3 regions of the Bacillus sp. SCT118 genome follow, and region 2 is predicted to be linked to each of the others. Evidence: riboswitches for the same ligand, from Rfam matches in the RefSeq annotation. Region 2 holds a riboswitch; each other region holds the start of a gene.
The links. A riboswitch is a leader RNA that binds a small molecule or an ion and turns the genes downstream of it on or off. The one in region 2 is predicted to bind S-adenosylmethionine.

Region 1 (10,416 bases), 1.8 Mb from region 2:
TTTTGTGAATGGCTCGATAAAGCCCATTACGATCATTTCAGTTGCTTCTTCTTCAGAAATACCGCGGCTCATCAAGTAGAAGAGCTGCTCTTCAGATACTTTAGACACTTTCGCTTCGTGCTCCAATGAAATGTTATCATTTAAGATTTCATTGTAAGGAATTGTGTCTGAAGTTGATTTGTTATCCATAATGAGCGTATCGCACTCGATGTTAGAGCGGGCGCCTTCCGCTTTGCGTCCGAAGTGGACGATTCCGCGGTACGTTACTTTTCCGCCCTGTTTTGAAATCGATTTTGATACGATTGTAGATGATGTGTTTGGTGCAAGGTGAATCATTTTCGCACCTGCATCCTGATGCTGGCCTTTACCTGCAAGAGCGATAGAAAGCGTCATACCGCGCGCGCCTTCGCCTTTTAGGATACAAGCCGGATATTTCATTGTCAGCTTAGAACCGATGTTGCCGTCGATCCATTCCATTGTTGCGTTTTCTTCACAGACTGTACGCTTTGTTACAAGGTTGTAAACGTTGTTCGCCCAGTTTTGGATCGTTGTATAACGGCAGTAGCCGCCTTTTTTCACGATGATCTCAACGACCGCACTGTGAAGTGAGTTTGTTGTGTAAACAGGCGCAGTACAGCCTTCAACATAATGAACACTTGCTTCTTCGTCAACAATGATCAGTGTACGTTCGAACTGACCCATGTTCTCAGAGTTGATACGGAAGTAAGCTTGAAGCGGTGTTTCAACCTTCACGCCTTTAGGCACGTAGATGAAAGATCCGCCGGACCAAACAGCTGAGTTAAGCGCCGCAAACTTGTTATCAGTCGGCGGGATTACTTTTGCCCAGTGCTCACGGAAAATATCTTCATTCTCTTTCAGCGCGCTGTCAGTGTCTTTAAAGACGATACCTTGCGCTTCAAGATCTTCTTTCATGTTGTGGTATACAACCTCAGATTCGTACTGAGCAGAAACACCCGCAAGGTATTTTTGTTCAGCTTCAGGAATACCGAGCTTGTCGAATGTTTGCTTAATTTCTTCAGGAACTTCATCCCAAGAACGCTCTGAACGCTCAGACGGTTTTACGTAGTACGTAATTTCGTCAAAGTTCAGTGAGTTTAAATCTCCGCCCCATTGAGGCATCGGCATATTGTAGAAATGCTCAAGTGATTTCAAGCGGAAGTCAAGCATCCATTGAGGCTCTTCTTTCATGCGAGAAATTTCTTCTACGATTTCTTTTGTCAATCCGCGCTCTGAACGGAAAATGGAAACGTCCTTGTCGTGAAAACCATACTTGTATTCACCAATATCAGGCATTTTTTTAGCCATCCATTTTCACTCCAATCCTTTTAATTGCCGCCTTCTTCTTTCGCGACTCCTTTTTCAAGTGCTTTCCATGACAGGGTTGCACATTTGATACGGGCCGGGAATTTTGAAACGCCTTGAAGGGCTTCAATATCCCCGAGATCTATAGAATCATCATACTCTTTCCCTTGCATCATATCCGAGAAAATCTTAGACATGGAAAGGGCAGTTTCAATATCTTTCCCTTTAATCGCCTGAGTCATCATCGAAGCGGATGCCATTGAAATGGAACAGCCTTCCCCTTCAAATTTCGCATCTTCCACGATGTCTCCGTCAAGCTTCATTGTCAGTCTGATGCGGTCGCCGCATGTCGGATTGTTCATATCCACGACAATGCTGTCATTCAAAACCCCTTTATTTCGCGGGTTTTTGTAATGATCCATAATCACCTGTCTGTACAATGTATCTAAGTTTGCATTAAAAGACATTTGTAAAATACTCCTTTGTCTTTTGAAGAGCTTCCACAAGCTTATCAATCTCTTCCTCTGTATTATACAGATAAAAGCTTGCTCTTGCAGTAGCAGTTACATCCAGCCATTTCATCAGCGGCTGCGCACAATGGTGGCCGGCTCTGACTGCGATTCCCTCCGCATCAAGCACAGTCGCCACATCGTGCGGATGAACATCATCAAGGTTAAATGTGACAAGCCCGGCACGCTCTTCCGGCCCGTAAACCGTTACGCCGTCAAGCTGGCGGAAGCGTTCAAGCGCATAAGCTGCAAGCTTGTGCTCATGGCGGGAAATCTCATCAAGACCGATTTCTTCGAGAAAATCAATGGCGGCACCGAGGCCGATTGCTCCTGCAATAATCGGCGTACCCGCTTCGAATTTCCACGGAAGCTCTTTCCAAGTTGATTCATAAAGCCCGACAAAGTCGATCATTTCACCGCCGAATTCGGCAGGCTCCATGTTTTCCAGCAGGGCTTTCTTTCCGTACAGCACACCAACACCGGTAGGTCCGCACATTTTATGGGAAGAAAGCGCAAAGAAGTCGCAATCGAGATCCTGCACGTCAATTTTCATGTGAGGTGTGCTTTGTGCACCGTCCACCACAATGACAGCCCCATTGTCATGAGCGATTTTCGCCATTTCTTTAATCGGGTTGACCGTGCCGAGGACATTAGATACATGAGACACCGCAACAATTTTTGTGTTGCTTGTGACCGTTTCTCTGACGTCTTCTAAAGAAATCGTTCCGTCTTCCTGCAGCGGAATGTATTTTAATGTGGCGCCAGTTGCTTTTACAGCCTGCTGCCACGGAATGATATTCGCATGATGCTCCATGTAGGTGATGACCACTTCATCACCAGGTTTCAGGTTGGCGCGCGCATAGCTTAACGCCACCATATTCAGTGATGTGGTCGTGCCTTTTGTGAAAATAATCTCAGCCATTGACTTCGCGTTAATAAACTTGCGGACTTTTTCACGCGCTCCTTCATAACCATCTGTCGCTCTGGTTCCAAGTGTATGGACGCCCCGGTGAACATTGGAATTGTATTGGTTATAATACTTATCCAGTGTTTCAATGACAGCACGCGGCTTCTGGGAAGTCGCCGCGCTGTCGAGATAAACGAGATCATGTCCGTTCACTTGCTGATGAAGGATCGGGAACTGTTCACGAATATCTGTGATATTCATTACTTCACTTTCCTTTCGATAACAGAAACTAATTGTTTCTTAACGCCTTCAATCGGAAGTTCATTTACTACCGGTGCAAGGAATCCGTAAATGACTAAGCGTTCTGCTTCTTCTTTCGGAATTCCGCGGCTCATCAGGTAGTAAAGCTGAATAGGGTCCACACGGCCGACAGATGCCGCATGTCCTGCAGTTACATCGTCTTCGTCAATTAAAAGAATAGGGTTTGCGTCTCCGCGTGCTTTTTCGCTAAGCATCAGCACGCGTGATTCTTGCTCCGCATTCGCTTTAGAAGCGCCATGTTCGATTTTGCCGATTCCGTTAAAGATAGAAGAAGCGGAATCCTTCATCACACCGTGCTTCAAGATATAGCCTTCAGAAGCTTTACCGAAATGGATGATTTGTGTTGTGAAGTTTTCTGTTTGCTCTCCTCTTCCGACAACAACCGTTTTCGTATCGCCGTATGTGCCGTCACCGTAAAGGTTTGTTGTGTTTTCGGAAATCGTGTCGCCGTCGTTCATCAGGCCAAGAGCCCACTCGATTTTGCTGTCGCGTCCGCGCGCAGCACCGCGGCGGTTCACATAAGTTGTCACACCGCTTGACAGATTATCCACCGCACCGTATGTCACGCTGGCATTATCACCTGTGATGACCTCACTGATAATATTGAAGACAGCGTCTTTCGGGTTTACAGTGCTGATGTAGTTTTCTACATATGTTACAGAGCTGTGGTCTTCAGCCACAATCAGCACGTGGTTGAATAGAGCTGTATCATTGCTTTCGTGGACATAAACAGCCTGAACCGGCGTCTCCACCTGAACATTTTTCGGAACATAAAGGAATGCTCCTCCGTTAACAAGAGCCGCGTGAAGTGCAGTTAACTTATGTTCGTCAACCTTCACGCCATCCTTCATAAAGTATTTCTCCACCAAGTCGCTGTGCTCACGTGCAGCAGTCAGAATATCAGTGAAGATGACGCCTTTGTCTTTCAATTCTTGAGAAAGAGAAAGATGTGCCGGCGTCTGGTCACGCTGTACGTATAATGTTTTATCTTCGTTTTCAACGTCGATCAGCGCTTTCACTTCATCAGTCAAATCTTCTAATGAAGAAAGCGGTTCGTTATCAACTGTATGCTTCGCGAAATTCGTGAAGTTCCAGTTTGTGATTTTTGTTTTGTCAGGTTTCGGCATCGGCAGATCCTCAGCTTGTTCAAGAGCCTGTAAGCGCAGGTTCTTCAGCCAGGCAGGTTCTTGGTGCTTTTCGGAAAAGCTTTTGAGATACTCCTGATCTACGGATAGTTTTGTACCTAGTGTCATATTAATCCCCCTAACGCTTACGCTTCTTGGCCAACAGTTTCGTCTTCAATGCCAAGTTCTTGTTTGATCCAGTCATAACCTTCTGCTTCAAGACGCTGTGCAAGCTCTGCACCGCCGGATTTTACAACGCGGCCTTGCATCATAACGTGAACAACATCCGGAGTGATGTAGTTTAACAGGCGCTGATAGTGAGTGATCATCAGGCAGCCGAAGTTTTCGCTGCGCATTTTGTTGATTCCTTTAGATACAACTTTCAAAGCGTCAATATCAAGACCTGAGTCGATTTCATCAAGGATGGCGATTTTCGGTTCAATCATCATTAATTGAAGGATTTCGTTGCGTTTTTTCTCCCCGCCTGAGAAACCTTCGTTAAGATAGCGCTGAGCCATTTCAGGGTCCATTTCAAGGAACTCCATGTTTTCGTCCATTTTGCGGATGAATTTCATAAGAGAAATTTCATCGCCTTCTTCTCTGCGCGCGTTGATTGCTGAGCGAAGGAAGTCGGCATTTGTCACACCGCTGATTTCACTTGGGTACTGCATCGCAAGGAATAAGCCTGCCTGCGCACGCTCGTCCACTTCCATCTCCAGTACATCTTTGCCGTCAAGCGTGATGCTGCCTTTTGTTACTTCATATTTAGGATGCCCCATAATAGCAGCTGATAAAGTGGATTTACCAGTTCCGTTCGGGCCCATTACTGCGTGGAATTCTCCACCTTTTATTTCAAGGTTTACACCCTTTAAGATCTCTTTTCCTTCGATTTCAACGTGAAGATCTTTGATCGTTAATGTTGAAGCAGCCATATCTATACCTCCAAAAATATATAATCATTATTCTCATTTTATTCTCATTCTAATTTTATAACAAATGAAAAGTAAATACAACTTTTTATCGTGCCTCGCACATTCCTCAAGTTTAACAAAGATCGGCACTTTATTAAAGCCATTGAAAAAGAAAAAGAGTGGATTCCCACCCTTTTTTAAAAGATTGATTTTCTCAATAAGCGCCCGCAGAAATCCGCTTGCTTTTTTGATAATCAAGCTCTCTCTGCCGCTCTACTTTCATTCTTGTTTCCAGCCGGCGTCCGTATTCCTCGTATCCAATTCCATGTGACAGCTGCATCGCTTTTTCCATTTCTGACGTATAATCGAGGTTCAGTCTGTCCTGGCTGCTGCAAATAATGAATCAATCCCTTCATATATTTGCTTTCTATTGTATCAGTGCTTCGTTGGATGCCGCAAAAAGGATATGGCTTGAAATAGCAGCAGATGAGACGAAAGCATCCACTCAGTTCAAATGAGAATGGTTTTTCGGAATATTCCTTCTCTTAATGCGTGGTGTTTCCGAATTCCTCAATGCACTGTTGAACGACTGTCACGCCTTGGCTGAAAGCTGCGCCGCCTCCAAATGCCGCTGCCACACTGACGGCTTCGAGAATGTTTTCTTCTGTCGCTCCCTGATCGAGACAGCCTTTTGTATGATAGATCATGCAATATTCGTCCTGAGCATTGATGGCAATTCCGAGGGCGATCAGCTGTTTTTCTCTTTCAGTCAGAGAATTCCCGGCAAAGCACTGTTCAGTAAATTCGTTAAATTTTCGTCCCATCAGCGGCATCTTTTGTTCAAATGTGCCTAAACCATGTTTATATTGTTTTAACGCGTCCTGCATGCTTCCTCTGTCTTGATTCAAAGAAAATCCCTCCATCTGTTTAACATTCCTTTTTATTATGAACAGCTTTTAGGAAAATACGCGAAGAAAACCCCGGATTTCTCATCCGGGGTTTCACCGTGTCAGCAAACCCTCGCATTCGTTGTCAGACCTGCGCGTTGGTGCTCACGAATTACAACATTCGCTCCGCTCCAATGCTCGGCCTTCCTAGACTTCAAGGGTTTTCAATCACGCTGAAAAGATGACAAAGCCCTAAAACGAATATCGTTTTAGGGCTTTGTCAATAATTGAACCCCGGATTTCTCATCCGGGGTTTCTGTCTTATTCAGATACAGGAAGCACAGCTCCGTCGTATTTTTTCTCGATGAAGTCTTTGATCTTTTTAGAGTGAAGAACTTCCATCAGCGCTTTGATTTTTGCAGAATCTTCTTCCCCTTTTCTTACTGAGATGATGTTAGCGTATGGGTTGTTTTTCGTTGATTCTACTTCAATTGCATCTTTTTTAGGATTTAATTTATTTTGGATCGCATAGTTTACATTGATGAAGGCCGCGTCTCCTTCTTTGTTTTCATATGCTTTTGCCGTTAATTCAGGCGCTACTTTTTTGAATTCAAGGTTTTTCGGGTTTTTCTTAATGTCTTTCAATGTTGCGTCAACTGTTTCCACCTTAGAATCAAGAGTGATTAATCCAGCGTTTTCAAGCATTGCAAGCATACGGCCTTGTTCAGCAACGTTGTTTGTCAGAATGATTGTCGCACCGTCTGGAAGGTCTTTCAGCGATTTGTATGTTTTAGAGTAAATACCGAATGGCTCTAAGTGAACAGCACCGGCATTCACAAGTTTGTAATCTGTGTTTTCTTTCATTTCTTGCTCAAGGTAAGGAATGTGCTGGAAGTAGTTCGCGTCCACTTCTTTATCAGCTAAAGCTTTATTGTACATTTTGTAATCACTAAGCACTTTCACTTTCAGCGTATAGCCTTTTTCTTTCAGCAATGGTTCAGCTTCTTTTAAAATTTCCGCATGCGGTGTTTTCGTTGCCGCAACGACAATTTCTTTCTTGCCGGATTCAGCGCCGTTATTCGAACCGCAGGCAGCCATAACTCCTGCAAATACAAGCAGTAATGCACCCAAAAATAGCTTTTTCAATGTAAATCCTCCCTTATCGTTTGTCTATAATATTTGTTATTAGATCACCGATGATTTGAATAATAAACACGATGATTAAAATAAACACAGTAGCAACGAAGGTAACATCAGCGTTATTAGACTGATATCCTTCTACGTACGCAAGGTTTCCAAGGCCTCCTGAACCAATGGCTCCGGCAATTGCCGTTGAGCCGATCAAAGCGATGGCAGTAACCGTAATGCCAGAAATAAGAGCAGGCATTGATTCCGGAATCAGCACTTTGAAAATAATCGTAGACGTTTTCGCGCCCATTGATTTAGCGGCTTCAATCACACCTTTATCCACCTCACGTAGCGCGATTTCAACAAGGCGCGCGTAAAATGGTGCCGAGCCGATTACCAGCGCCGGCAATGCGGCGTTTGGCCCTAAGATCGTGCCGACTAAAAATTTCGTAAAACCTAATAGTAAAATAATTAAAATAAGGAATGGAATCGATCTGAATATGTTAACAACGGCCGCAATCACAGAGTTGACCGCTTTATTCTGCCAGAGGCTTCCTTTGCTCGTCAGAAAGAGCAGCAAGCCGAGGATGACCCCGATGACAAAAGCAAACAGTAAAGAAATCAGCGTCATATAAAGTGTTTCATATGTCGCGTTCCATAATTCAGTTAAATCAACGTTCGGGAAGTATTTTTCAAACATTCGTGATCACCTCTGCTTTCACCTGTTTGTCATTAATGAATCGGATCACGTTTTGCACTTCTTCCTCGTCTCCGTCAATGTGGATGAACAGTGAACCGTAAGCCCCATCCTTCGTCTGCGAAATCTTCCCTTGCAGAATATTAACGCTGACATTGAAGTTTCTGATCATCTCTGTAATCAGAGGCTGTTCAGCTGACTCACCGACAAATGTGAGCTGAACCATTTTTCCTGATGCTGTATCATCAAGAAGATGCTGAAGCGTCTCTTTCGTTTCTTCCGGCTCTGTCACCTGTTGAACAAATCGTTTTGTCATTTGTTCCTTTGGATTTTTAAAGACATCGAGAACCTCGCCTTCTTCGACCACCTTGCCGTTTTCCATGACGGCGACTCTGTTGCAGATTTTACGGATGACATGCATTTCGTGCGTAATCAGCACAATCGTCAAACCGAGTCTTTCATTAATATCGGACAATAGATCCAGAATTGAATCTGTCGTTTGCGGATCTAATGCTGATGTCGCTTCGTCACAAAGGAGAACCTTCGGATTGTTTGCAAGCGCTCTGGCAATTCCGACACGCTGCTTCTGACCGCCGCTCAGCTGGGACGGATATGATTTTTCTTTTCCTTCTAAACCTACCAGTTTAATCAGTTCATTGGCGCGCTTGATCCGCTCGCTCTTTTTCACCCCGGCAATTTCTAAAGGAAACATGATATTATCTCTGACAGTCCGCGACCAAAGCAAATTGAAATGCTGGAAAATCATACTGATCTCATGGCGTGCTTTTCTTAAACCGCGTCCATTTACTTCGTTAATCTTGGTTCCCGCCACTTCCACGGTTCCTGAGGTTGGTTTCTCAAGGCCGTTCAGCAGACGGATTAAGGAACTCTTACCAGCTCCGCTATATCCTATAATTCCAAAAATCTCACCTTTTTTAATGGAAAGCGAGACATTTTGGACAGCATTGACATCTCCATGTTTCGATTTGTAAACTTTTGAAACATCCTGAAGATTGATCAAAGCAATCACCTGCCTTAACACTATTCTAAGAAATCTTCCGGTTTTTTCTGCAAAAGAAAAGCCTTTCTGCACACTTGAGCAGAAAGGCTTATATAAAATGCCTTTCTCTCATCTTTCAAAGCTGAACGCTTCGTGTGAATTGGCACCATTTCAACAGCGTTGATGGTTGCCGGGCTTCATAGGGCACTTCCCTCCACCTCTCTTGATAAGAGAAATATATAGTCTTTTTCGTCCGGAAATTCTTAATGTAGAATAGCACGGCGAATGATTAAATGTCAATAAAATAAATGATGTCAACTTTTACTATTATAATAATTTATTATTTTTTAATTTTTTAAAATCCTCTGAAAAAATCCATTTGTCAGCCAGAGAATGGCTTCCAGTTTTAACAGGGCCCTGAATGATCCCTTTACTTTGAGGCTTCCGCTCTGAATCAGGTGCTGAAGGGAAATGTCTCCGTGCAATAAATCAATAATTTCCGTTTGGTTTCCGTAAAAGGTCAGGTTGGACGTTTGGGGCGGGGAAACTTTTTTCATTTCTCCCTGTTCGTTTATTGAGACGGTTAAGGCTTCTGCTTCTCCTTGGAAGGTAATGAGCAATGTTGAGGCATTCAAAAGGGGTTTTAAAAACAGATGCTGATACTCATCTTCTAAAACTTCCGCTTTCTCCATATGTACAACCTCCTATTTGTTGGTCATACATACACATTTCTCTCTTTGTCGCAAGAACCCCTTTATAAAACGAACGACAATTTCATTGGATATGCTGAGAAATATGTCATAAATGGGATGCGGAAGATGATTTTTGTTTGATCAGCTCATATAAATAAGAAACGGAATGAAATGCATATCCTCTTTCGACCATCTTTCCGCCTTTAAACAGCAGAAAACAAGGGACGCTTTCAATTTGATACGCTTTTGCGAATGTCGGAGAGTAATTGACATTGTTTTGATAGAAGGCGACATCAGGCAGCATTTCTTTCACCACTGTCAGCATTTTGCTTGCAAGCTGGCAGGTGCCGCAAAACGGAGTATATAAATATAGAAGGTACACATCATCTTCAATGTGGTCAAGTTCGTGTTCTTGGAGTTCTTTCATGCTATACACCTCGGGACTTTCTTTCAAGAAAAATAGTATGGACATTCAGATTCGCACGCAGCAATACAGAGGCGACATGGTGCCTGGGCGCAGCCGCTACTTCCTTATAGGCTCTGTCGATATGGAGATGGCAGGCTTCATTAAATTCACGCTTCAGCTGTTTTCTCAATTTCTCACCTGATTCATCAGCATCAACTAATATATAGACGTCTTTATCATAAAGCTCGTCAGCCAATTCCTCAAGCCTCAGCTGGCTGATTGTTCCGTTTGTGCAGATAATGCGCACCGGCTCATTCAGGACGCTTTCGATTTTCTCTTTATCTGATTTCCCCTCGACAATCATAACCTTTTCCAGCTCATCCATCTTCATCTTGTTCACCTGCCGCGTCAAATTTGAAACGTTCAGATTGTAAAAGAAGGCAGTGAAATTCACCGCCAACATTAACACCAGCCGTTTTCGTAGTCACAATCTACATATTTTGCGTCGTCT
Region 2 (10,416 bases):
ATTATCAACGAGAACGATTCTACATCTGTTGAAGAATTGACATTCGGAGATAATGATATGCTTTCTGCGTTAGTCAGCGGATTGATTCACGCGGACCAGCTCATGATTCTCACCGACATCAACGGACTGTATGATGCAAATCCGAATGAAAATCCTGAGGCGAAACGATTTGATTATTTGCCGGAGATCACGCCTGAATTGCTTGGATATGCAGGTTCAGCCGGATCAAAGGTCGGCACCGGCGGAATGAAATCAAAGCTGTTAGCCGCACAAACCGCGCTGTCTCTGGGAGTGAAAGTATTCATTGGAACAGGCAGCGGAGAGCAAAAACTTGCGGATATTTTGGACGGCAGGGGAGACGGCACTTATATCGGAGACAAAGAACTATCTTCGGTTAACAACACAAGGCAGTGGATTCAGTTCCACTCGCCGATATCGGGAGAAATTATCATTGATGCGGGTGCCGAAGAGGCGATGATCCATAATGGAAGCAGTCTTTTGCCCGCTGGCGTTGTGGGTGTGAACGGGAGCTTTCCGAAAGGGGCGGTTGTGGAAGTCAGGGGACCGGGCGGCGTGATCGGCAAAGGCCAAACTCATTACTCCTCTGAGGAGATTATGGAGGCCAAAGGCAAACGCAGTGACGAACTTGATTTTGAGAAAACGTTTGAGGTTATTCATAGGAATGACTGGGTCAATGTAAAAGACTAGGAGGCGGAAAAATGAGTGAAGTTTCTGTAAAAGCGAAGCTGGCGAAAGAAGCAGCAGCCGAAATGATCATGAAAACAACAGCCGAGAAGGATGAGGCGCTCAGCCTCATTGCAAACGGACTCCGCAAAGAACTGGATTTTCTCTTGGCGGAGAATGCAAAAGACATTGAGAACGGAAAAGAGAATGGTTTAACACCGGACATCATTGACCGTCTCACGCTGGATGAGAAACGGATACGCGATATCGCGGACGCGGTGGAGCTCTTAATCGACTTAGCGGACCCAATCGGCGATTCTCTTGAAACGATTGAAAAAGAAAACGGCCTGTTTATTGAAAAAGTCCGTGTGCCGCTCGGTGTCGTAGGAATGATTTATGAGGCGAGGCCAAACGTCACAGTTGATGCGGCTACCCTTTGCCTGAAGACAGGGAACGCGGTTGTGCTGCGGGGGAGCTCCTCAGCCATCCACAGCAACAAAGCGCTCGTCAGTGTCATTCACAGAGCACTTGAGCAATCAGCGCTTCCGATTCACGCTGTGCAGCTGATTGAGGATACGAGCAGAGAGACAGCAAAAGAGCTCTTTACGTTAAATGATGGCTTAGACGTATTGATTCCGCGCGGAGGCAAGAAACTGATTGATCTCGTTGTGAGAGAATCAACAGTTCCTGTATTAGAAACGGGAGCAGGAAACTGCCACATATTCATTGACGAAACAGCCAAACCGCAAATGGCAGAAAAGGTTGTCGTAAATGCCAAAACGCAGCGCCCTTCCGTATGCAACGCGATTGAATCATTGCTGATTCACAAGGCTTGGGCAAGACAGCACGGGAAAGAATTGCTGAACCAGCTGGAAAACGCGGGAGTTGAAATTCGCGGTGATGAATTGGTATGTGAACTTCATCCTTCAAGCAAACAAGCATCAAAAGAAGATTGGGAAACCGAATTTTTAGCGCCTGTCCTCAGCGTAAAGACGGTTGAAAACGTCCAAGAAGCTGTGAAGCATATCCAACAATACGGCACCAATCATTCTGAAGCGATTTTAACTGAAAATGACAAAAACGCGGCATATTTTCAAACGGCTGTCGATGCTGCTGCTGTCTATCATAACGCGTCAACCCGCTTTACCGACGGCTTTGAATTCGGCTACGGAGCCGAAATCGGCATCAGCACGCAAAAGCTTCATGCAAGAGGACCGATGGGGCTTCCTGCACTGACTTCTACAAAATACATCATTAAAGGAACTGGGCAAATCCGTGAATAGCGGGGCAATGTTCAATGAAAAAGCTAATCTTGTAACGAGATTAGCTTTTTTTTATACGAGAAAAATTGACATATCAAATTTAATTGTGTACAATTTAATTGTATAAAATATATTGGGGGAATGAAAAATGAGTCAGCCATTATTTACAGCAACTGTTTCAGCGGTAGGAGGAAGAGAAGGAAAGGTCATTTCATCAGACCGCGTTCTTGAGCTTGATGTCGCAATGCCGGGGACACCGAGAGCCAAGAAATTAGAAAAAGCGACAAATCCAGAGCAGCTGTTTGCAGCAGGTTATGCAGCTTGCTTTGACAGCGCCCTGCAGCTTGTCGCAAGAACAGAACGGGTAAAAGTAGAGACAGAGGTTACGGCGAATGTAAGCCTGTTAAAGGATGAAGCAGACCAGGGCTATAAGCTGGGTGTGACGCTGCAAGTAAAAGGAGAAGGAGTCAGTGCATCAGAATTGGAGGCGCTTGTGAAAAAAGCGCACGGCGTCTGCCCGTATTCAAAAGCAACCTCCGGAAATATTGATGTGACACTTGAAGTTGCTGAATAAATAAAAAGAGGATGCCTGTACAAGGCATCCTCAATTTTTTTGATGAAGTGTTTCCAGCAATGTATATAGAGCGGATTTTAACTGTTTGAGATCCTCCCCAGACTGCTTTGAGAGCCCCAGAATTGTCTCTGGAATATCAACCGCTTTTTCTTTTAATAACGCTCCGTCCTCTGTCAGGCTGATCAACACGGACCGCTCATCCTCTTCAGATCTTTTTCTCGTAATCAAACCCTGTTGTTCCATTCGTTTAAGCATCGGAGTGAGCGTCCCTGAATCTAAATACAGCTGTTCGCCCATTTTTTTGACAGTAAGCGTTTCATGTTCCCATAACAATAGCAAAGCCAAATATTGAGGGTATGTTATATTCAGCTTATCAAGCAGCGGCTTGTATTGCTTTGTCATTTCCCGCGAACTCGCATATAGCAAAAAACAAAGCTGATTCTCCAATTTCATATGATCAAATTTATTTTCCATTTTGTTCACCAACTCTTTTTTGTCATTCGATTCTATTGTATCTGAAAAACCTCACTTTTCCTATTCTCGGCAAACTTAGCATGTTTAAAAAGATCAGAAAGGGAAATATAACAACTAGATACAAATAAGGAGGTTGGGAAATATGTCACTATTTACAGCAAAAGTAACCGCGCGAGGCGGACGGGCAGGACATATTACATCAGATGACGGTGTTCTTGATTTTGATATTGTCATGCCAAATGCCAAAAAAGAAGGACAAACCGGCACAAATCCGGAACAGCTCTTTGCGGCAGGGTATGCTGCATGCTTCGGCGGCGCGCTCGAACACGTAGCCAAAGAGCAGAATATCGAAATTGATTCGGAGATTGAAGGGCAGGTCAGCCTCATGAAGGATGAGAGCGACGGCGGGTTTAAAATTGGTGTCACACTTGTTGTGAACACGAAAGATTTAGATCGGGAAAAGGCACAAGAGCTTGTCAACGCCGCTCATGAATTCTGTCCTTACTCAAAGGCAACCAGAGGAAATGTTGATGTAAAACTAGAATTAAAATAATGACCGGCATCCTGAGGGTTCTCAGGATGTTTTTTTGTGTCGGAGCGGGTGTGATCTTTTCGAGGTCTGAGACATTTCTTATAAATGGATTCAGACTTATATCCATTATGAATTGACGCGGAACGGGGTAGGAGTGGGCACAGATTATTGATAAAACGTCAGAGAAGCGATCACAGCGTTTAAAGCCTGCAAAAGTTACAGATGAAGGGGGCGGCTGGCTCGGTGTCTGCCAAGCTGAATTCCGGCTCGCATGATTGCTGTTTTGTATTTGCACAGGGCAAAGCGGCTACTTGGAGAAATAACAAGGATCAGGCCGCACATGCCTGATCCTTTTAATATTCTTTCTTGTTGGCAAAATCCCGCCATGCCTGAAACGGGGATAAATGCTCCATAAGAGTCACTTGATAAAAGGGGATCGTTCTTTCTTCAGCAGGTTTATCAATTTCTTTATAAATGAATGAATCATCAAACCCGGCTTCGGCAGCGTCAGTGTGCTCAGCTGCATAGAAAACGGCTTTAGGCCGGGCCCAGTAGATGGCGCCCAAGCACATTGGGCATGGTTCACAGCTCGTATACAAAATGCAGTCATCAAGCTGGTATGCTCCTAGCACCTTACAGGCTTTCCGAATAGCAGTGACTTCCGCGTGGGCAGTCGGATCATTGCTTGTTGTGACGTTGTTCTGTCCCTCGGCAATAATGACTCCGTCTTTCACGATAACGGCTCCAAAAGGCCCGCCGATTCCTGCATTCACTCCTTCACATGCGAGAGTGACAGCCCGTTTTAAGAACGTTTCATGATTCATCCCAATCCCTCCTGTCAATAGAGTGTTATTAGTATAGCCGAAAAAAGGGCAAAGAACATTCTCAAAAAAGTGTAAAATAAACAAAGTTTTTGGGGGATTTGCTAAGATAAGAGGAGAAAAGAGGAGGGGTAATCATGCTGCATTTATATATTGCCAGACACGGACAGACCCAATGGAACGTAGAAAAACGGATGCAGGGCTGGATGGATTCTGATTTAACAGAACTTGGGCTGTACAATGCCCGTGCTCTTGGGGAGCGTCTGAAGGATATTGAATTGAATCAGGTATACATCAGCCCGAGCAAGCGGACAGAAGAGACAGCAAAAACCGCACTAGGGTCGCGCAGGCTCCCGCTGGTGATAGATCATATGTTCAGAGAAATGTCACTGGGCTCATGGGAAGGGAAAAAACAAGAGGATATTGAAAGGGACGAACCAGATCTTTTTCACGCTTATTTTCATTATCCCGAAGCTTATCGCCAGCAGGGAAGTGAAACGTTTTTTGACTTTGAAAACCGGGTAAGGCTGGCACTCCAAACGATTTTAGACAGCCATTCTTCCGGTAATGTTCTCTTGGTTACCCATTCTGTCTTTATATTAATGCTGTTAAATATCATAAAGGGAAGACGCGTTAATGACATATGGAATTCTGCTTACATACATGATACATCATTGAGCCTTGTGGAATTTGATGAAAATGGAACAGCCGAAATAATAATAGAAGGGGACGGGAAGCATCGGAAACCGATTTCCGCTTTCTAATAGAAAAAACCATCTGCCAAATGCAGATGGTTTTTTCAAATTATACTAGCTGTGTCTGCTGTGCTCTTGCCTGTTTTGCGGCTTCAACCATGTTTTTCAATGCTGCAACCGTTTCTTCCTGCTGTCTTGTTTTCAATCCGCAGTCCGGATTTACCCAGAAGCGGTCAGTCGGACAGACGGCAAGCGCATCAACGATAATATTGTACATTTCTTCAGTTGACGGCACACGAGGGCTGTGAATGTCATATACACCAAGGCCAAGCCCTTTCAAATACGGGTGGTTTTTTAAGTAATCTAAAAATCCTCCGTGGCTTCTGCTATGTTCGATTGTAATCACATCGGCATCAAGATCATTGATTGTATCAACGATATCTTCGAAGTTGCTGTAGCACATATGTGTATGAATTTGTGTCTCGTTTTTCACGGAAGAAGTGGTTAATCTGAATGCTTCTGCCGCCCAAGTCAAGTACTCATCCCAATCGCGGGTTTTCAATGGAAGGCCTTCGCGCAGCGCTGGTTCATCGACTTGAATGATTTGAATGCCTGCGTCTTCAAGCGCTTTAACTTCTTTGCGAAGGGCAAGCCCGATTTGGAAGGCGATTTCTTTCCTCGAGATATCGTTTCGAGGGAAAGACCAGTTTAAGATTGTAACCGGGCCCGTCAGCATTCCTTTTACATGCTTGGAAGTCAATGACTGTGCGTAGACTGTGTCTTTCACTGTCATCGGTTCAATAAATTCAACATCTCCGTAAATGACTGGCGGGCGGACACAGCGTGAGCCGTATGATTGAACCCAGGCATATTTAGTGAAGGCGAAACCGGCCAGCTTTTCACCGAAGTATTCGACCATGTCTGTCCGTTCAAATTCGCCGTGAACAAGGACATCAAGCTCCAATTCTTCCTGAATATCAATCCATCTTTTTGTTTCCGCATTGATAAAGTTTTGATACTGTTCTTCGGACCACTCAGCTTTCCGCCATTTTTGGCGTGCGCTCCGCACTTCAGCAGACTGCGGGAAGCTGCCGATCGTTGTCGTCGGCAAAAGCGGAAGGCCGAGAGATTCATTTTGCAGGGCTAAACGTTCTTCAAACGGAATCGGACGCTTGAAGTCTTTATCAGTTAATTGCTCAAGCTCTTTCTTTTGTTCAGAATTGGCGCCTGTTGCAAACTGTTTAAGCGCCTGGATATCAGCCTTAGCCTGCTGAATCTCTTCGCTGATCGCCGCTTTTCCTGATACTAAGCCTTCTTTCAAAGCTGTCAGCTCGGCCAGCTTGTCTTTTGCGTAGGACAATCCGTTCAATAGGTCTTTTTCCAAATGCTCATCAGGATGTTTCGCTACCGGAACATGCAACAGGCTGCTGGAAGGCTGAATCCACAGTTCATCAACTTTTGCAATGCTGAGAATATCAAGAACGGCATCGAGACGCTCTTCAAGGTCCGCTTTCCAAATGTTGCGTCCGTCGATAACGCCGGCTGCCAGCACTTTGTCTGTCGGAAAACCATGTGTTTTAAGCTGTTCTAGGTTTCTGCCTTTGTCGTGAACGAAATCAAGGCCAATTCCCTGAACCGGGTAAGAGATCAGCTCTTCATACGCATCAACAGAATCAAAATACGTCTGCAAAAGCACATTCAAGGATGAAAGCTCACTTGTAATGCTTTCAAATAACTCTTTTGCGCCGCGGACATCTTCACTAGAGGCGGTAACGAGCGCCGGCTCATCGATTTGAACCCATTTTACGCCTTCTTCTTCAAGTTCTTTCAAAAGCTGTACATATAATGGCACAAGGCGTTTTTGGATCGCTTTTGCTTCGGACGGTTCATAGCCTTTAGCGAGCGTAACGAACGTATAAGGGCCGACAATCACAGGCTTTGTTTCCACACCGTATTCCTGTTTGATCCGGCGATAATCTTCGAGTTGTTTGTTTCTTGTCAGACGGAACTCAATGCTCTCGTCATATTCCGGAACGATGTAATGGTAATTTGTATTAAACCATTTTGTCATTTCACTAGATACAGCGTCTTTGATTCCGCGGGCGATAGCGAAGTATGTATCGGTAGCGTCAGTCAAATGTCTGAACCGTTTCGGGATCCAGTTGAAGCTGACTGCTGTGTCGAGTACATGGTCATACTGTGTGAAATCAGAAACAGGCACAACATCAATCTGCTGGTCAATTTGTGTTTTTACTGCGGATAAAAATAGTTCGTCGATTTGCTTTAAAAACGTATCTTTATCAGTACTGCCTTTCCAATACGCTTCAAGTGCTTTTTTCCATTCACGGTTCAGTCCGATTCTCGGAAATCCTAAATTCGATGTTTTGATGGTTGTCATTGTTTCTCCTCCTTTATATGTAAAACACTCTCTTTAACCCGCGGATACAGGCTGCTAAGAGGTTTTCTCACAACAAAAAGCCTCTTTCCCATGAGAGAAAGAGGCTTTTCTACGTAAAACACTGCCTCTCTCATCTCTCAGACACAATCTGATGGAATTAGCACCGTGCCTTATGAGACATCAGTCTCGGCGCGAAAAGCAGTGCGCCCCATTTCACAATGGTATTACGGTCGGTTGCTGTTGGGGTCAAAAGGCCAATCCCTCGCCCAACTCTCGATAAGAGAAAATGTTATTAATTTTTTGAAAAGTTGAATCATTTGTTGGTAATCTTAACAGTAATTCAAATTCATTGTCAACATAGAATTTGAAATTTTTATTTACATGATGTGGTGTATATTATATAAGAAAAATAATCTTATAGGGTCAACAAATGTGATTGCTCTGCTTTTTCTGCGAGCTCATCAGGAGCTGTTAAATACAGGAATCCATTGCCTGCCAGCGTTTTTGCAATATCAAGAGGAAGTGTCCTGCGGATTAGCTGTGCGAAAACCTCAGATTCAGAAAGCTTTCTTTGAAATGATTCTTCTTCATAGCTTTTGATTAAAGCAAGCGCACCGCTGACATGAGGGGCAGCCATTGAAGTGCCGGTCAGCTTACCGTACTTCTTGTTGGGAAGGGTGGATAAGATGTTTTCTCCTGGTGCCACAAGGTCAATCTCTTTATTTGCGTTAGAAAATTCTGACAATTCTCGCGCTACAGAAACAGATCCAACTGCAATCACTTCATTATAAGCTGCGGGGTAGGAAAGCTCTTCTGTGCGTTCGTCGCCGTCACCTTCATTTCCCGCTGCACAAACGACAAGCACTCCGTTTTTCACTGCGTTTTTCACTGCTTCTTCCAGCTCTGGCACATCGCTTGGCCCTCCAAGGGACATTGAGATGATGTCGACTTTCTGTTCCACCGCGTAGTTGATGCCGTTGATTATCCATTCGTATTGTCCGCTGCCGTTCTCGCCGCCAAGAACCTTCACAATCAATAGGCTTGCCTCAGGCGCGACTCCGGCAATGCCTCCGTTTGAATCATTAGCTGCAATCGTTCCGGCGACGTGTGTGCCGTGTCCGTTGTAGTCGGAAATCGCATCTTCCTTGCCGCCGTCGTCATCCGTGAAGTTCTTTCCGCCGATGATTTGATTTTTTAAATCAGGGTGGCTTGTGTCGCAGCCCGTGTCTAATACAGCAACTTTAATATTTTTGCCTTTTACCCCTTTTGCCCACATTTCTGGCGCCTTAATCACTTTAATGCCCTCAGGAAGCTCGTTTACATCCATGATCTGCTCATTCGTCACATACGGGATCAAGCGGATTTCACCATTCATAAAAAAGCCCTCCTTTTTTATGCTTTCAAGTGGATTCAAGGGTGTTGCCTCATATTATATGAAAAAAGCAAGCGCTCGGACAGAGCCATTTGAAGCATTTTGAAAAAATAGGATACACACCAAAGAATTAGTAATCTTCAAAATATTGGATGGCTTCGGCATGTATGACTGGGATTCAACTGTAAGTCAAGTTATAATAGTGTTGGGGAAAGGAGCAGTGTCATGAAACTGAATGAAAAATTATATGCATTTTTTTCAGAGCATGTGGAACAAATGGCCGAGGAATGGATTGAAACGATGGAGGAAAGTGATCCGAATTCGCTTTACGCCCTACATAATGCAACAGTAACGGAAGAATTGAAAGAGCAGGACAGAGAATTTTACCGGCATCTGAATTACATGTATGTTTTACCGGAAAAACAATTTCTCGAAGAGTTTCAAGAGTGGGTCATTGAGCTGACCAACGATCAAAAACATCTCGACACACCGGTTCAGTATGTCATTCGGGAGTTTATGAGAAACAGGAGATTATATACGAAGTATTTTGAGAAGTTTGCAGAAGAAAATGAGTCAGCGTTTGAACCGGGAGAGAAGCAAAAATGGGCAGATTTGATTGTAAAAGTATTTGATTTCACCATTTATACATTCGTTGATCACGCTGAAATGAATGCCAAGCAGCAATTAAACGCCCAAAGAGAAATGATATTGGAATTAAGCTCACCTGTCATTACCCTGAGCAAATCAACAGCTCTGCTGCCTCTTGTCGGTGACATTGATACCGAACGGGCGAAGTTTATTCTGGAAAACACGCTTCAAGCTTGTGCGAAAAGACGCGTGGAGCATCTGTTAATTGATCTGTCAGGTGTTGTGGTAGTGGATACGATGGTGGCGCACCAGATTTTTAAATTGATTGAGGCGCTCAATCTGATCGGTGTCCGGTCAACCCTGTCAGGAATCAGGCCTGAAATTGCGCAAACTGCTGTACAGCTGGGGATTGACTTTTCGAATATTACCATTAAAACCAACCTTGCCCAAGCATTAAATTATCATCAATAAGAAAAAATCCGCTATCGTCGATAGCGGATTTTTTATGAGGCAAAACAGAAAGATACGAGAAAAGATCCTGCGAATAACAAGAGAACGAGGCAAAAGAACAGCCAGTCGCGCCGGTTCACGCTCAATGTCCTGTAATATGTCCGGTTTCTGCTTCCTGTAAAACCTTTCGATTCCATCGCAAGCGCTGTCCGTTCCGCTTTTCTGATGGCGCTTGCCAATAGCGGTATGGTATATCGTTTTAACGCACTGATTTTATTAATGATGCCGCTCTCCGCCGCTCCTCCTCTGATTTTATGAGCCTGCTGAATCAGCTGGACCTCATCCTTTAGCAGCGGAAGAAAGCGAAAGCCTGCAATGACACCGTACGCGAGCTTTGGTGAGAGCCTGCACTGCTGGACAAGGCTCAGCATAAATAAAATCGGATCGGTTGTAAAAACAAACATCATCGATAAGGCGGAGAAGCATAAAATACGAAACCCGAGAGAGATGCCGACAGACACATTATCGCTGTTAATTGAGATAGGGCCTGCTTGAAACAAAAAATT
Region 3 (10,416 bases), 650 kb from region 2:
TTTTGGGCACTTCCCTGCGGAGCTTAACCATGTGACGGGACCAGCTCTTCTCATTCCGTTAGGAAAAGCGGCCGAAACAGTATGTGAAACATTGATCAGACAGCACAGCCTCCAGAATTTGATTTGCCTTAACGGCTTTCCCCATCCATCAGGCGCGAACGGCCATCGTTTGAAACAATTCAGCAAAAACAAAGAGCAACTAGAAACACAAATTCGTTCCTTTGCTGCATTGGTTGATTTCGCTATAGAAAAGAGGAAATAAAAGGGATATGATAAACAAAAACACAAACGTGGGGAGTGGTTGAATGTTTCCTATATTAGAAACGGATCGGCTTATACTTAGGCAAATCACAGATCAGGATGCGGAAGCCATTTTTGCTTGTTTCTCAAACGATGAGGTGACACGCTATTATGGGCTTGAAAACATGGAATCTATAGAACAGGCCATTTCAATGATTCAAACGTTTGCGGCCCTCTATCAAGAAAAACGCGGTATACGGTGGGGAATTGAAAGACGGGACACTAAAGAACTGATCGGAACAATTGGCTTTCACGCTCTGGCCCAAAAACATAGGCGCGCGGAAATCGGTTATGAAATCATCCCGGCGCATTGGCGAAACGGATTTGCATCAGAAGTCATTTCAAAGGTCGTATCTTACGGATTTTCTGCCCTTGGACTGACGCGTATTGGCGCAGTTGTATTTACCGCTAATGAAGCATCAAATCGTCTGCTTCTAAAAATGGGTTTTCAAAAAGAAGGCGTTTTAAGACAGTACATGTATCAAAATGGGACACCATATGATACAAATGTGTACTCTATTGTAAAACCAAGAGAATGACGGCATTCTCTTGGTCTGTGCGCACATCCCTTTTCCTTTAAAAAGATAAAAAACGCCCTCAAACAGGGCGCTTTCTAATTAAGATGCATATTGAGGAGATGTTTCCTCCTTAACTGCTTTTTCCTCAGGTATATGAATACATTTTGTCAAGACCGCACTTGCAAGGTAAAGGGCCGCAAAGATCCAGACCACGCCTTGCGCGCCGACGAGACCGATGAACAGCCAAGCGAGTGCGGGGCCGACAAACGCTGATAAACCTGCAGCCAAATTCAATACAGACATGGCTGCCCCTTTATCTTTTCCTGCCACCGTCGGCACAATTGCACCAATAGGCACATAGCCTGCCAGCAAACCGCCCCAAATAAAGCCGATCACGCTGACAACCGCTAAGCTTCCGCCGGAGAAAACAGGTGCGTAGTATAATAAGAGGGTGAAAATGCCGCAGCCGACTCCGCCGAACCAAATAACAGTATTTTTCCAGCCGAATTTATCGCCGACAATACCAAAGATAAGGTTAAACACAATGTTCCCCAGAAAAATCGTTCCCCAAATTTGCAGCCACACATTGGTTGAAATTCCATGCTGGGCCATGTGCATCGGCAAAAAGACTGGAAAACCATATGTACCAATGCTGTTGATGATTCTGATGATTCCGCCTGTAAGCACGCGCGGATTTGTAATTAGAATCGTAACCCCTTTTAAAAGCTCCTCGGCTGTTTCTGATCTTTTTCTTTTCTTCTTTTCAAAACGGTCTTTATTGATAAACAATGCAAAAAATGCACCGAGACATACCCAGAAAATAGAGCTCCAAAGCGTATTCAAATAACCGAACGCTTTGATCGCGTAGCTTGAGTACCAAGCGCCGAACACAAACATGCCGAGGCAATATGCAATCCAAAACCAGCCGACAGCAGTGCTCAGTTTGCTTTGCGGTGTTCTGTAAATGACCCATGTCAAGAAAGAATAAGCAAAAAGCGGGTAACCTAACCCTTTTACGAAGTAAGTCACATACATCACTGGCAGGTTCAGCTGTTCAAATCCAAATACGATAAAAGCAGCTGTACCGATCACATAAAACAACAGCCCCATAAACATCGTTCGTTTTGCGCCAAATGCTTCGAGACATACACCCGAAAACCAGGAAGCTATGGCAAGCGCAATTCCATATATACTAAAAATGGAAGCGGACTGCTGAACGGTGAGCCCGTTTTCGATCAAAAAAGGACTGAGCCAGCCTTGTTCAAGGCCATCTCCCATCATAAACAAAACAACCCCTAAAAATCCCCAGGCAAGCCGCTTCGGTATTCCTATTTTATCCAACATATCTGTCTCCTCCTTAGATGCTCATATCAATCAATTACCGTATTACCTTATTAAAGTTGAAAATTAAATGATTCCTCAAAACAGCAGAAATGCCGCCTTAAATTAATACTTTGCTTTCTGAACCTGAAAAAAAGCGCTGTGTTCGCTTCCATTTCTCATATAAAGCCAATTCTGTCTGACAGTCCTTCGGTTCGATCACCCGGACATTTGCTGACATCTCCTCCGTTAATTGAAAGATTTCATTGCAAATGACTGCAGCTCCAACAACAGATGCCTGATGATATCCCTCTTGGACATAGACCTTTTTTTGAAGAAGGTCCGCGATATATTGAGTGAGCGCTTTGCTTTGGAATCCCCCTCCGCACACCCAAACATAGTCACGTTCAAACGGAGTAACCTCTGTTAAAATGTCAAAGTTCCATTTGATTGAAAATGCGATCTCTTCTAGCGCTGCACGTACAAAATGTGCCCTCTTTAAATGTGCTGACAGCGGGGCATCAAAAAGAAAACCGCCTCTCGTTAATGCATTCTTTTCAGCCGATAAATAAGAGCCGAGAGCCGCTACACATGCATGGTCTTCTTTTGCAAGTGCAGAAATCTCCTCCTCCATTACTTCGTACGTTTCATTCGGATAAAAAATCTGTTTTAATTTTTGATAATTCAAGCCGGTAATTCCCGGATTCGTTTCCACAAGCCAATGCCCTTGATCTGTGTGACAGTTCAGCCAGGCTTTATGTTTTGTGTCGCCATGATTCGCAGTAATTTTGGTTATTGGCGTTGTTGTCCCTGATACAATGACAATGTCCTCAAGTCCAGCTCCGGTGCTTTTGACAGCCAGCTGTGTATCCCCGCCCCCTGCTATAACCTTAGCATTTATTGAAAGGCCTAATTCGGATGCATATTCATTTGCTATCGTTCCAATTGCTGTCCCCGCTCTAACAAGAGGCGGAAGGATAGATGGAGAAAAGCCAAATATGTCGCACATCTCTACTGACCAAGTGTTTTGCTTCACATCAAACAACAGGGTTTCTGTTGCCTGTGATGGTTCATATGTTAATATTCCGCTCAGTTGGTACGTCACCCAATCACTGATGCTAGTAAAGCTTGCAGTCTTTTCCCATAAAGAGGGCTGGCGCTGTTTTAATCCATAAAGCTTGAGCGCAGAAAAAAGTGCGGTTGGCAGGCGGCCTGTGCGGCTGTATATCTCTTCCCGATCGGGAATGCTCGCCTCCCACTCTCGACCGCGATTATCGATGTTCGGCAACCCGAGAAAAGGATTGCCGTTTTGATCGATCAGAACAATTCCCTGTCTTTGGCTCGTCGATGTCAAACCAATGATGTCAATATCATGCGAACGGGATAGCGCACGTTTTGCCAAATTCATCACCTGCTTCCACAGCACCTGAGGAGAAAAATAACGGCTGTCCGGGTAAAGCGTCTCTGTGGAATACACAATGTCCTCCCGTTCAACTGTTAGAACACTGCCAGTTACACTCACGACCGCTACCCTCGCATTGCCTGTGCCAATATCAAAAACGAGATAGCCTTTTTGTTTTTTCATTCTCTTAGCCTCCTTTCTTATCCCCCTGTTTTCAGTTCGTCCTTGTTATACACTGTCGGAATATTAAGAGTTTTTTCACCCTTCCACTTTTTGAGGGCTTCATTCAGTATCGTCACGTGATGATCCTCCACTTCAAATGTTGCTCCAGCGAGATGCGGTGTTGCCAGAACATTAGGCAATGAAATCAATTCATAATCTGATTCCTCTGGAGGTTCATGATAAAAAACGTCTAATATCGCACCTCTGATTTTATGTTCTTTTAATACAGATAAAAGATCTTCACGGTTTACAACAACTGCTCTTGAAGTGTTGACGAAAATCGCACTCTCTTTCATCAGATCAAAATACTTCCGATCAATAAGTCCAAGTGTTTCCTCAGTACGAGGCAGATGGACAGAAACGATATCACTGTCTGAAAACACCGTTTTAAGAGATACTTTTTCATACAGCGGATGATCGTCTTGAATGTATGGATCGTAATACTTTATTTTACAGTCAAATGCAGTCAGCAGTTTTGCAATCCTTTGACCAACCGCCCCGAACCCAATCATGCCAACCGTTTTTCCTGATAATTCATTTCCTTTAAATTTGACATAAGCCTGTAGGTAATCACTGTCCCACTTTCCATCCTTCAGCCATTGATTCGAGACGCTGGTATGGCGGAGAAAGGTAATCACATTTCCAATAAACATTTCAGCAACGGCTTGTGCATTCCGCCCTGGTGTATAAAAAACAGGTATGCCTCTTTTTGAGGCAGCTGCCACATCCACATTGGAGGGCATTCCCCTGCAAACACCGGCAAATGAAAGTTCGGGAACAGAAGCAAATACGCTGTCTGTTACCTGATCAAGCTCAGTAATCAAGCCTGTCGCATTTGTTGCTTTTAGCAGCTGAATGAGTTCATCTTCCCGATATGCCCGGCCTTGTTCCTTCCAAGATTGATAAGCAACTGAGCCAAACAAGTTTTCTAGCTCTTTTCGTCCTTCTTCGTTGTACGGTGCTGTAACCAAAACCGTCATGGTGCAAAACATCCTTTTCATCGTATTTTTCATAAAAAAAATCTCTTTCCGAAGATGGAAAGAGATTCATATATAGGCGCGCTCTGTTACAGGCAGACGCCGGTATAAACCTTGCTTTCCTATCTTTCAAGCTGTCGCTTGCTGGAATTGGCACAATAATGTTGCCGAGGTTTCATAGGGCCAGTCCCTCCACCTCTCTGGATAGAAAATGTTGAGTATGTAATTTTCAGAATAAAGAATACGTTTATCATAAAGAAGTCTCATATTGATGTCAATCTCTTTTTTCAGAATTGACGTTATCATCGGAAATGTTATAATTCTTACAAAATATCTAACTAGAGAGAGGAACTGGGCCATGAAATCTTTTGCCACACAACAAAACGGCATTTTCAAATCCGTTTGCTCGCTGGACTGCCCGGATCAGTGCGGATTGTTAATACATAAAAAAGACGGGAAAATCGTAAAAGTGCAAGGAGACCCTGATCATCCTGTCACAGCTGGAAACATATGCAACAAAGTCCGGAATATGACGGAGCGCATCTATGATGAAAAGCGGCTGACTACACCGCTCAAACGAACAGGTGCGAAAGGCCAAGCGATATTTGAACCGATTTCCTGGGAAGAGGCAATCGATACGATCACCTCCCGCTGGAAACAGCTGATTGATGAAGAGGGAGCTGAAAGCATACTTCCTTACAGCTTTTACGGAAACATGGGGAAATTGACAGCTGAAGGAATGGACCGCCGCTTTTTTTACCGCATGGGGTCAAGCCAGCTTGAACGGACGATTTGCAGCAAAGCGGGATCTGAAGGCTATAAATATACAATGGGCATAAGCGCGGGAATCGATCCTGAGGAAACTATTCATACAAAACTATTTATTTTTTGGGGAATCAATGCGGTCAGCACAAACATGCACCAAATTACAATCGCCCAAAAAGCGCGAAAACAAGGTGCCAAAATTGTAGTGATCGATGTGCATAAAAATCAAACAGGACGTCTCGCAGATTGGTTTATTCCAATAAAGCCTGGAACCGACAGTGCACTTGCTCTTGGCATCATGCACATTTTATTTAAAGAAAACCTTCATGATGAAGCATTTCTGTCCGAGTACACGGTTGGCTATGAAGAGCTCCGTGAACACGTGAAACAATATGATCCTGAAAAGGTGTCGACGATCACCGGTGTCAGTACCAAAGATATTTACCGACTGGCAAAAATGTACGGGGAAACCTCCCCTTCTTTTATCAGAATCGGAAACGGACCCCAGCATCACGATAACGGCGGGATGATTGTAAGGACGATTGCCTGTCTTCCGGCGATCACCGGCCAATGGCTGCACACAGGGGGCGGCGCAATTAAGCATAACAGCGGAATTTTAGAATATAACACAAATGCCTTGCAGCGGCCCGACTTATTGCAAGGGCGCACACCGAGGTCGTTTAATATGAATCAGCTTGGCAAGGTGCTTTTGGAAACAGACCCGCCGATTCGCTCTCTTTTTATTTACGGAACAAACCCGGCCGTCGTTGCGCCGGAAGCAAACAAGGTCAGACAGGGCTTGCTGCGGGAAGACTTGTTTACTGTGGTTCATGATTTGTTTTTAACGGAAACGGCTGCATATGCGGACATTGTACTGCCTGCAACATCCGCTTTTGAAAATACTGATTTTTACACCTCCTACTGGCACCATTACATTCAGCTTCAGCAGCCGGTGATCAAGAGATATGGGGAAAGCAAGTCTAACACTGAGGTGTTCCGATTACTGGCTGAAGCAATGGGATTCACAGACCAGGAGCTTAAAGATTCAGATGAAGAATTAATCCGCCAGGCGCTTGACCATCCAGATAATCCGCATTTGGCAGAGATTGATTACGATGCACTTGCTAAGCATTCATTTATGAAAGCGAAACGCGAAAAGCCACTGTTTCCGGGCGAACTTCCAACGCCAAGCGGAAAAATAGAATTATATTCAGAAAAAATGAAACAAGACGGCTTCCCGGCTTTACCGACATATACACCTCTTGTAACCGATAATGAACATCCGTTTATGTATGTTCCGGGGCCAAACCATAATTTCTTAAACTCAACATTTTCCAATAATGAAAAACACATCAAACTTGAAAAGACGCCAAAGCTCTTTATCAACACAAAAGATGCTGAAGAACACGGAATCGTTGATGGGGCACCTGTACGAATTTGGAACAGCCGGGGAGAATGCCAGCTGACCGCTGCAGTTGGAGAACAAGTACTGCCAGGTGTCGTTGTCAGCCAAGGATTATGGGCGGATGAACAAGGAAAAAAACAGCTTGTAAACGCGCTAACCCCAGACCGATTGTCCGATATGGGCGGCGGCGCCACCTTTTTTTCAGGCCGTGTACAGATTGAAAAGGTTTGAAAAATAATGAAACCCGGAGTATGCCAAGCCCGTATAACATAACATCGACATAATGGAGGCATACACATGGACGTTTTTTTAGGAATTGGTATTGCTTTGGCTGGATATTTTATCGGTGAAGGCTTAAAGCAGATGAACCATACAAAAGGTAATGAACAAAATGATATCTTGCTTATAAAAGAACGGGATATTTACTTTTACATCGGACTTTTTTTAGGAATAACAAGGTCTGAAGCAAAACAGTTAGCTGGAGACATGGCAGACCTGCCTTACATCGAAATAAACGGAAAAAAATATGTACAGAAACATATGTTAAAAGATTGGACATTCACATTAGTTGAAAAACATCAGGGTGAATAAAACAAATCTGAGGAGAGCGAGATTCATTGTCACGCTCTCCTCTGTTTAGCTGTATGGATTGACCGCCACCAAAACTTTGTTCCATAAGCGCTGATAAAACGATAAACCACCATCTATGTGGTTTCCTCAAACGGCTCGAGATGCCCGTTCCACAACAATAGTTTTTATATTCCATTGATGACGTGATGTTCTTGATGAACGTATGTATCGTAAAACACTTAGAAAACCTATTCGGTTTGAATGTGTGCTCTCATTATGTCCCCATACTGCGCCTTTATCTGCGGAGGATTTTTTTAAAAAATATGAAACCTAAAGTTTTTAGATTCATGCAGCAATGTTAGTGCAATACCCTGAATTTTTATTGAACCTCCATATTTCTCCGATTGGTAAAATTTAACCTATATACCGGAAGCTGTACGTTTATAAAGGATCAGAGAATCCCATAACCAGTAAATCACTGCAGTTGCAACACTTAACATATTATAAAAGTACAATGGCAATATCCATGCTATTGATGCAGGTTCATTGATAACAAAAACAGGAAAGCTGCGATAAAAGAAACCACACTGTAAATCAATAGGTACATGACATTGAATGTTCTCGCTTTTTTCTGCAACTTCATTTGAAGCGGAACAGCAAAAAGGCCATACACCACAAAACCGTATAATAAAGCAATTGCTGCCGTAAACAATGCAATTATCATATCGCCATACATAACAAAAGAATAAAACCCTAAAAACAAACCAAATGTAAGGCTGGATAGCCCTAATGTCATTAAATAATATGATGCGCTTTTCACCCTCCTTGTTTGATTTATTCACAGTGCTGTTAGTATAAATTCACAACCTTTGTATTTCTTTTATCGAGATGTCTTCCCCAACAATGCGATGATAAAAAGTTTCAAAAATACGACTTTTTATTAAATAATACGACTGGCATGAAAATGCCTCTCCTGATTGACCAAAGCGCGAATGAAAAAAGTGCATGAATACCTGATCAACAGACAAAATAAGAAGAGTTGATATTCAACACTTTTCGTAAAGGAGTGAAACCAATGAGTAAAAAGGGAATTCAAAATTCAAGTATTGAACAAATGAGAAATGACCATGAGACTGAAACAGCTTTTAAAGCAGATAATCCTAAAAAACATGGTTCTGAGCCTAAAAGAACGAAATAAGTTCTTACCCGCACTAAAATATCAATAATCTGGAGGAAGAAAAGTGACTCAAAAAAATGGAGCCGACAGACCTGATGATTATAAAAGATTTTCTTCATTAGACAAGGAATATGATTTTCAGCAATCTATAAGCAGCAATACTGAGACAGAAAGTGTAAACACTGAAACACAAACTCATAACAAAGAAAACAAAAATGACACAACAGATGTTGCCGGGAAATACTTTGAGCCCTCAGATTATAATGGAAGCACGCAATTAGAAAAAGGATTGGCTGAAACTCATGAACAGGTCAGCGATGACTATTTTGAAGGGACAATCGATCAAAATTTGAACTAGCCATACAAACGGAGCTAACTTAAAAGAAGTCAGTTAGCTCTATTTGTAGAAACAACCACAGTAAAGTAGCAAACCCCCACCGAATAGGATGGGGGTTGCACGTAAGTAGCCTGTTTAATATTTAAAACGATTAATGACGGTTTGAAGTTCTTCTGCCAACTGAGATAGAGATTCTGCGGCATAGGAGATTTCCCCCATTGAATGAAGCTGTTCCTGTGATGAATTTGCAACCGCTTCTGTATTTGCAGACGTTTCTTTTGTTCCAGCGGCCAATGTATGAACTGTGTGCTGAATCACTTCAACGCCTGATGTAAGCTGTTGAGTTGCCGCTGCGACTTCTTGTATTTGAGAAGTGACCTGTTCCACAAGGTTCAGTATTTCATTGAAATTTCCTGTTGCCTCTTGAGAAAGAACAATACCTGAGCTCACATTTTCTTGAACAACCTTAATATTGTTTACCGTTTCTATCGATTCATTTTGGATGGTCGCTACCACCGATTGGATGTGGTTTGCAGATTTATTTGTTTCATCCGCCAACTTCCGAACTTCTTCTGCCACCACAGCAAATCCTTTTCCTTGCTCTCCGGCTCTGGCCGCCTCGATCGCTGCATTTAGTGCCAACAAATTTGTCTGCTCTGAAATCGTCGTGATAAGCGAAGAGATATTGCTGATTTCTGCTGTGCTCGCTACCAATGTTTGCAATCCATTGCCGGCTGAATCTACAGATTTATCAATGAATTTCATCTGATCTAACATCTTGTTGACGGACTTAGAGCCTATTTCAGCCTTGTCTCTCATCGAAGAAGAAAGATCTGCTATGTTCCCTGTATTTGAAGCAACAGATGATATACTGTCTAATAATTCAGTAATGGATTCCGCACTCTTTTCTGTCATTGAGCTTTGCTTCACATTGCTTTCGGCAGCCATCTGCATGGCGCGGGAAATATGTTCAGATGTTGATTTCGATTCTTCCGCGCTTGCCGATAATTCTTCGGAGGAAGCGGCAACTTGTTCAGATGAGCTGCTGATCTGCTTCACAATTTGAGTTAATGAGTGAGTAAAAGAATTAAACGATTGGGCAAGCTGGCCAAATTCATCTTTATTTTTCACTATGACTTTTTTAGTTAAATCAGCCTCGCCATGAGCAATTTCCTCTAGCTGCTTATTCATGCTTCTTAGTGGCACCATAATGGACTTTAACAGCATTATGCTTAGAACAATGCCTAATATTACTGATATCCCTGTGACAATGATAATGAGCGATTGACTCATTTTCCCATTGCCTCGTATTTCATCCTTTAGATCCTCCACCTCTTGATCCAGGCGATCAGACAGCTTATTGACAGCCGGATCTACGACTTCTTTTCTTAATGTTCTTTCTTCTCCAAAATGGATGGTTTCT

Region 1: linked by a shared signal. The riboswitch ahead of metN (methionine ABC transporter ATP-binding protein MetN) and the one ahead of metE (5-methyltetrahydropteroyltriglutamate--homocysteine S-methyltransferase) in region 2 are both predicted to bind S-adenosylmethionine.
Region 3: linked by a shared signal. The riboswitch ahead of ACQVGT_RS10740 (2-hydroxyacid dehydrogenase) and the one ahead of metE (5-methyltetrahydropteroyltriglutamate--homocysteine S-methyltransferase) in region 2 are both predicted to bind S-adenosylmethionine.

The regions. Positions count from the first base shown of each region.
Region 1 is NZ_CP191225.1:887,754-898,169, reverse strand. It holds gene sufB (Fe-S cluster assembly protein SufB) at 1-1,326, opposite strand, end outside; gene sufU (Fe-S cluster assembly sulfur transfer protein SufU) at 1,347-1,790, opposite strand; gene sufS (cysteine desulfurase SufS) at 1,780-3,000, opposite strand; gene sufD (Fe-S cluster assembly protein SufD) at 3,000-4,313, opposite strand; gene sufC (Fe-S cluster assembly ATPase SufC) at 4,331-5,116, opposite strand; gene ACQVGT_RS04450 (YuzK family famiily protein) at 5,310-5,447, opposite strand; gene ACQVGT_RS04445 (carboxymuconolactone decarboxylase family protein) at 5,641-6,018, opposite strand; gene metQ (methionine ABC transporter substrate-binding lipoprotein MetQ) at 6,304-7,128, opposite strand; gene metP (methionine ABC transporter permease MetP) at 7,142-7,810, opposite strand; gene metN (methionine ABC transporter ATP-binding protein MetN) at 7,803-8,828, opposite strand; SAM riboswitch class I at 8,934-9,040, opposite strand; gene ACQVGT_RS04425 (SCP2 sterol-binding domain-containing protein) at 9,155-9,499, opposite strand; gene ACQVGT_RS04420 (thioredoxin family protein) at 9,606-9,926, opposite strand; gene ACQVGT_RS04415 (toprim domain-containing protein) at 9,928-10,290, opposite strand; gene ACQVGT_RS04410 (YusG family protein) at 10,368-10,416, opposite strand, start outside.
Region 2 is NZ_CP191225.1:2,676,615-2,687,030, reverse strand. It holds gene proB (glutamate 5-kinase) at 1-708, shown strand, start outside; gene proA (glutamate-5-semialdehyde dehydrogenase) at 720-1,967, shown strand; gene ACQVGT_RS13620 (organic hydroperoxide resistance protein) at 2,095-2,520, shown strand; gene ohrR (organic hydroperoxide resistance transcriptional regulator OhrR) at 2,551-2,994, opposite strand; gene ohrB (organic hydroperoxide resistance protein OhrB) at 3,137-3,547, shown strand; gene guaD (guanine deaminase) at 3,880-4,350, opposite strand; gene ACQVGT_RS13600 (histidine phosphatase family protein) at 4,485-5,111, shown strand; gene metE (5-methyltetrahydropteroyltriglutamate--homocysteine S-methyltransferase) at 5,152-7,440, opposite strand; SAM riboswitch class I at 7,568-7,723, opposite strand; gene isp (serine protease Isp) at 7,856-8,815, opposite strand; gene rsbRB (RsbT co-antagonist RsbRB) at 9,038-9,871, shown strand; gene thiX (HMP/thiamine ABC transporter permease ThiX) at 9,904-10,416, opposite strand, start outside.
Region 3 is NZ_CP191225.1:2,029,623-2,040,038, reverse strand. It holds gene ACQVGT_RS10760 (hypothetical protein) at 1-262, shown strand, start outside; gene ACQVGT_RS10755 (GNAT family N-acetyltransferase) at 306-839, shown strand; gene ACQVGT_RS10750 (MFS transporter) at 918-2,162, opposite strand; gene ACQVGT_RS10745 (FGGY-family carbohydrate kinase) at 2,260-3,723, opposite strand; gene ACQVGT_RS10740 (2-hydroxyacid dehydrogenase) at 3,741-4,775, opposite strand; SAM riboswitch class I at 4,859-4,950, opposite strand; gene ACQVGT_RS10735 (molybdopterin oxidoreductase family protein) at 5,098-7,140, shown strand; gene ACQVGT_RS10730 (hypothetical protein) at 7,207-7,500, shown strand; partial or broken gene ACQVGT_RS10725 (UPF0715 family protein) at 7,986-8,275, opposite strand; partial or broken gene ACQVGT_RS10720 (hypothetical protein) at 8,360-8,486, opposite strand; gene ACQVGT_RS10715 (hypothetical protein) at 8,555-8,677, shown strand; gene ACQVGT_RS10710 (YozQ family protein) at 8,721-9,014, shown strand; gene ACQVGT_RS10705 (methyl-accepting chemotaxis protein) at 9,129-10,416, opposite strand, start outside.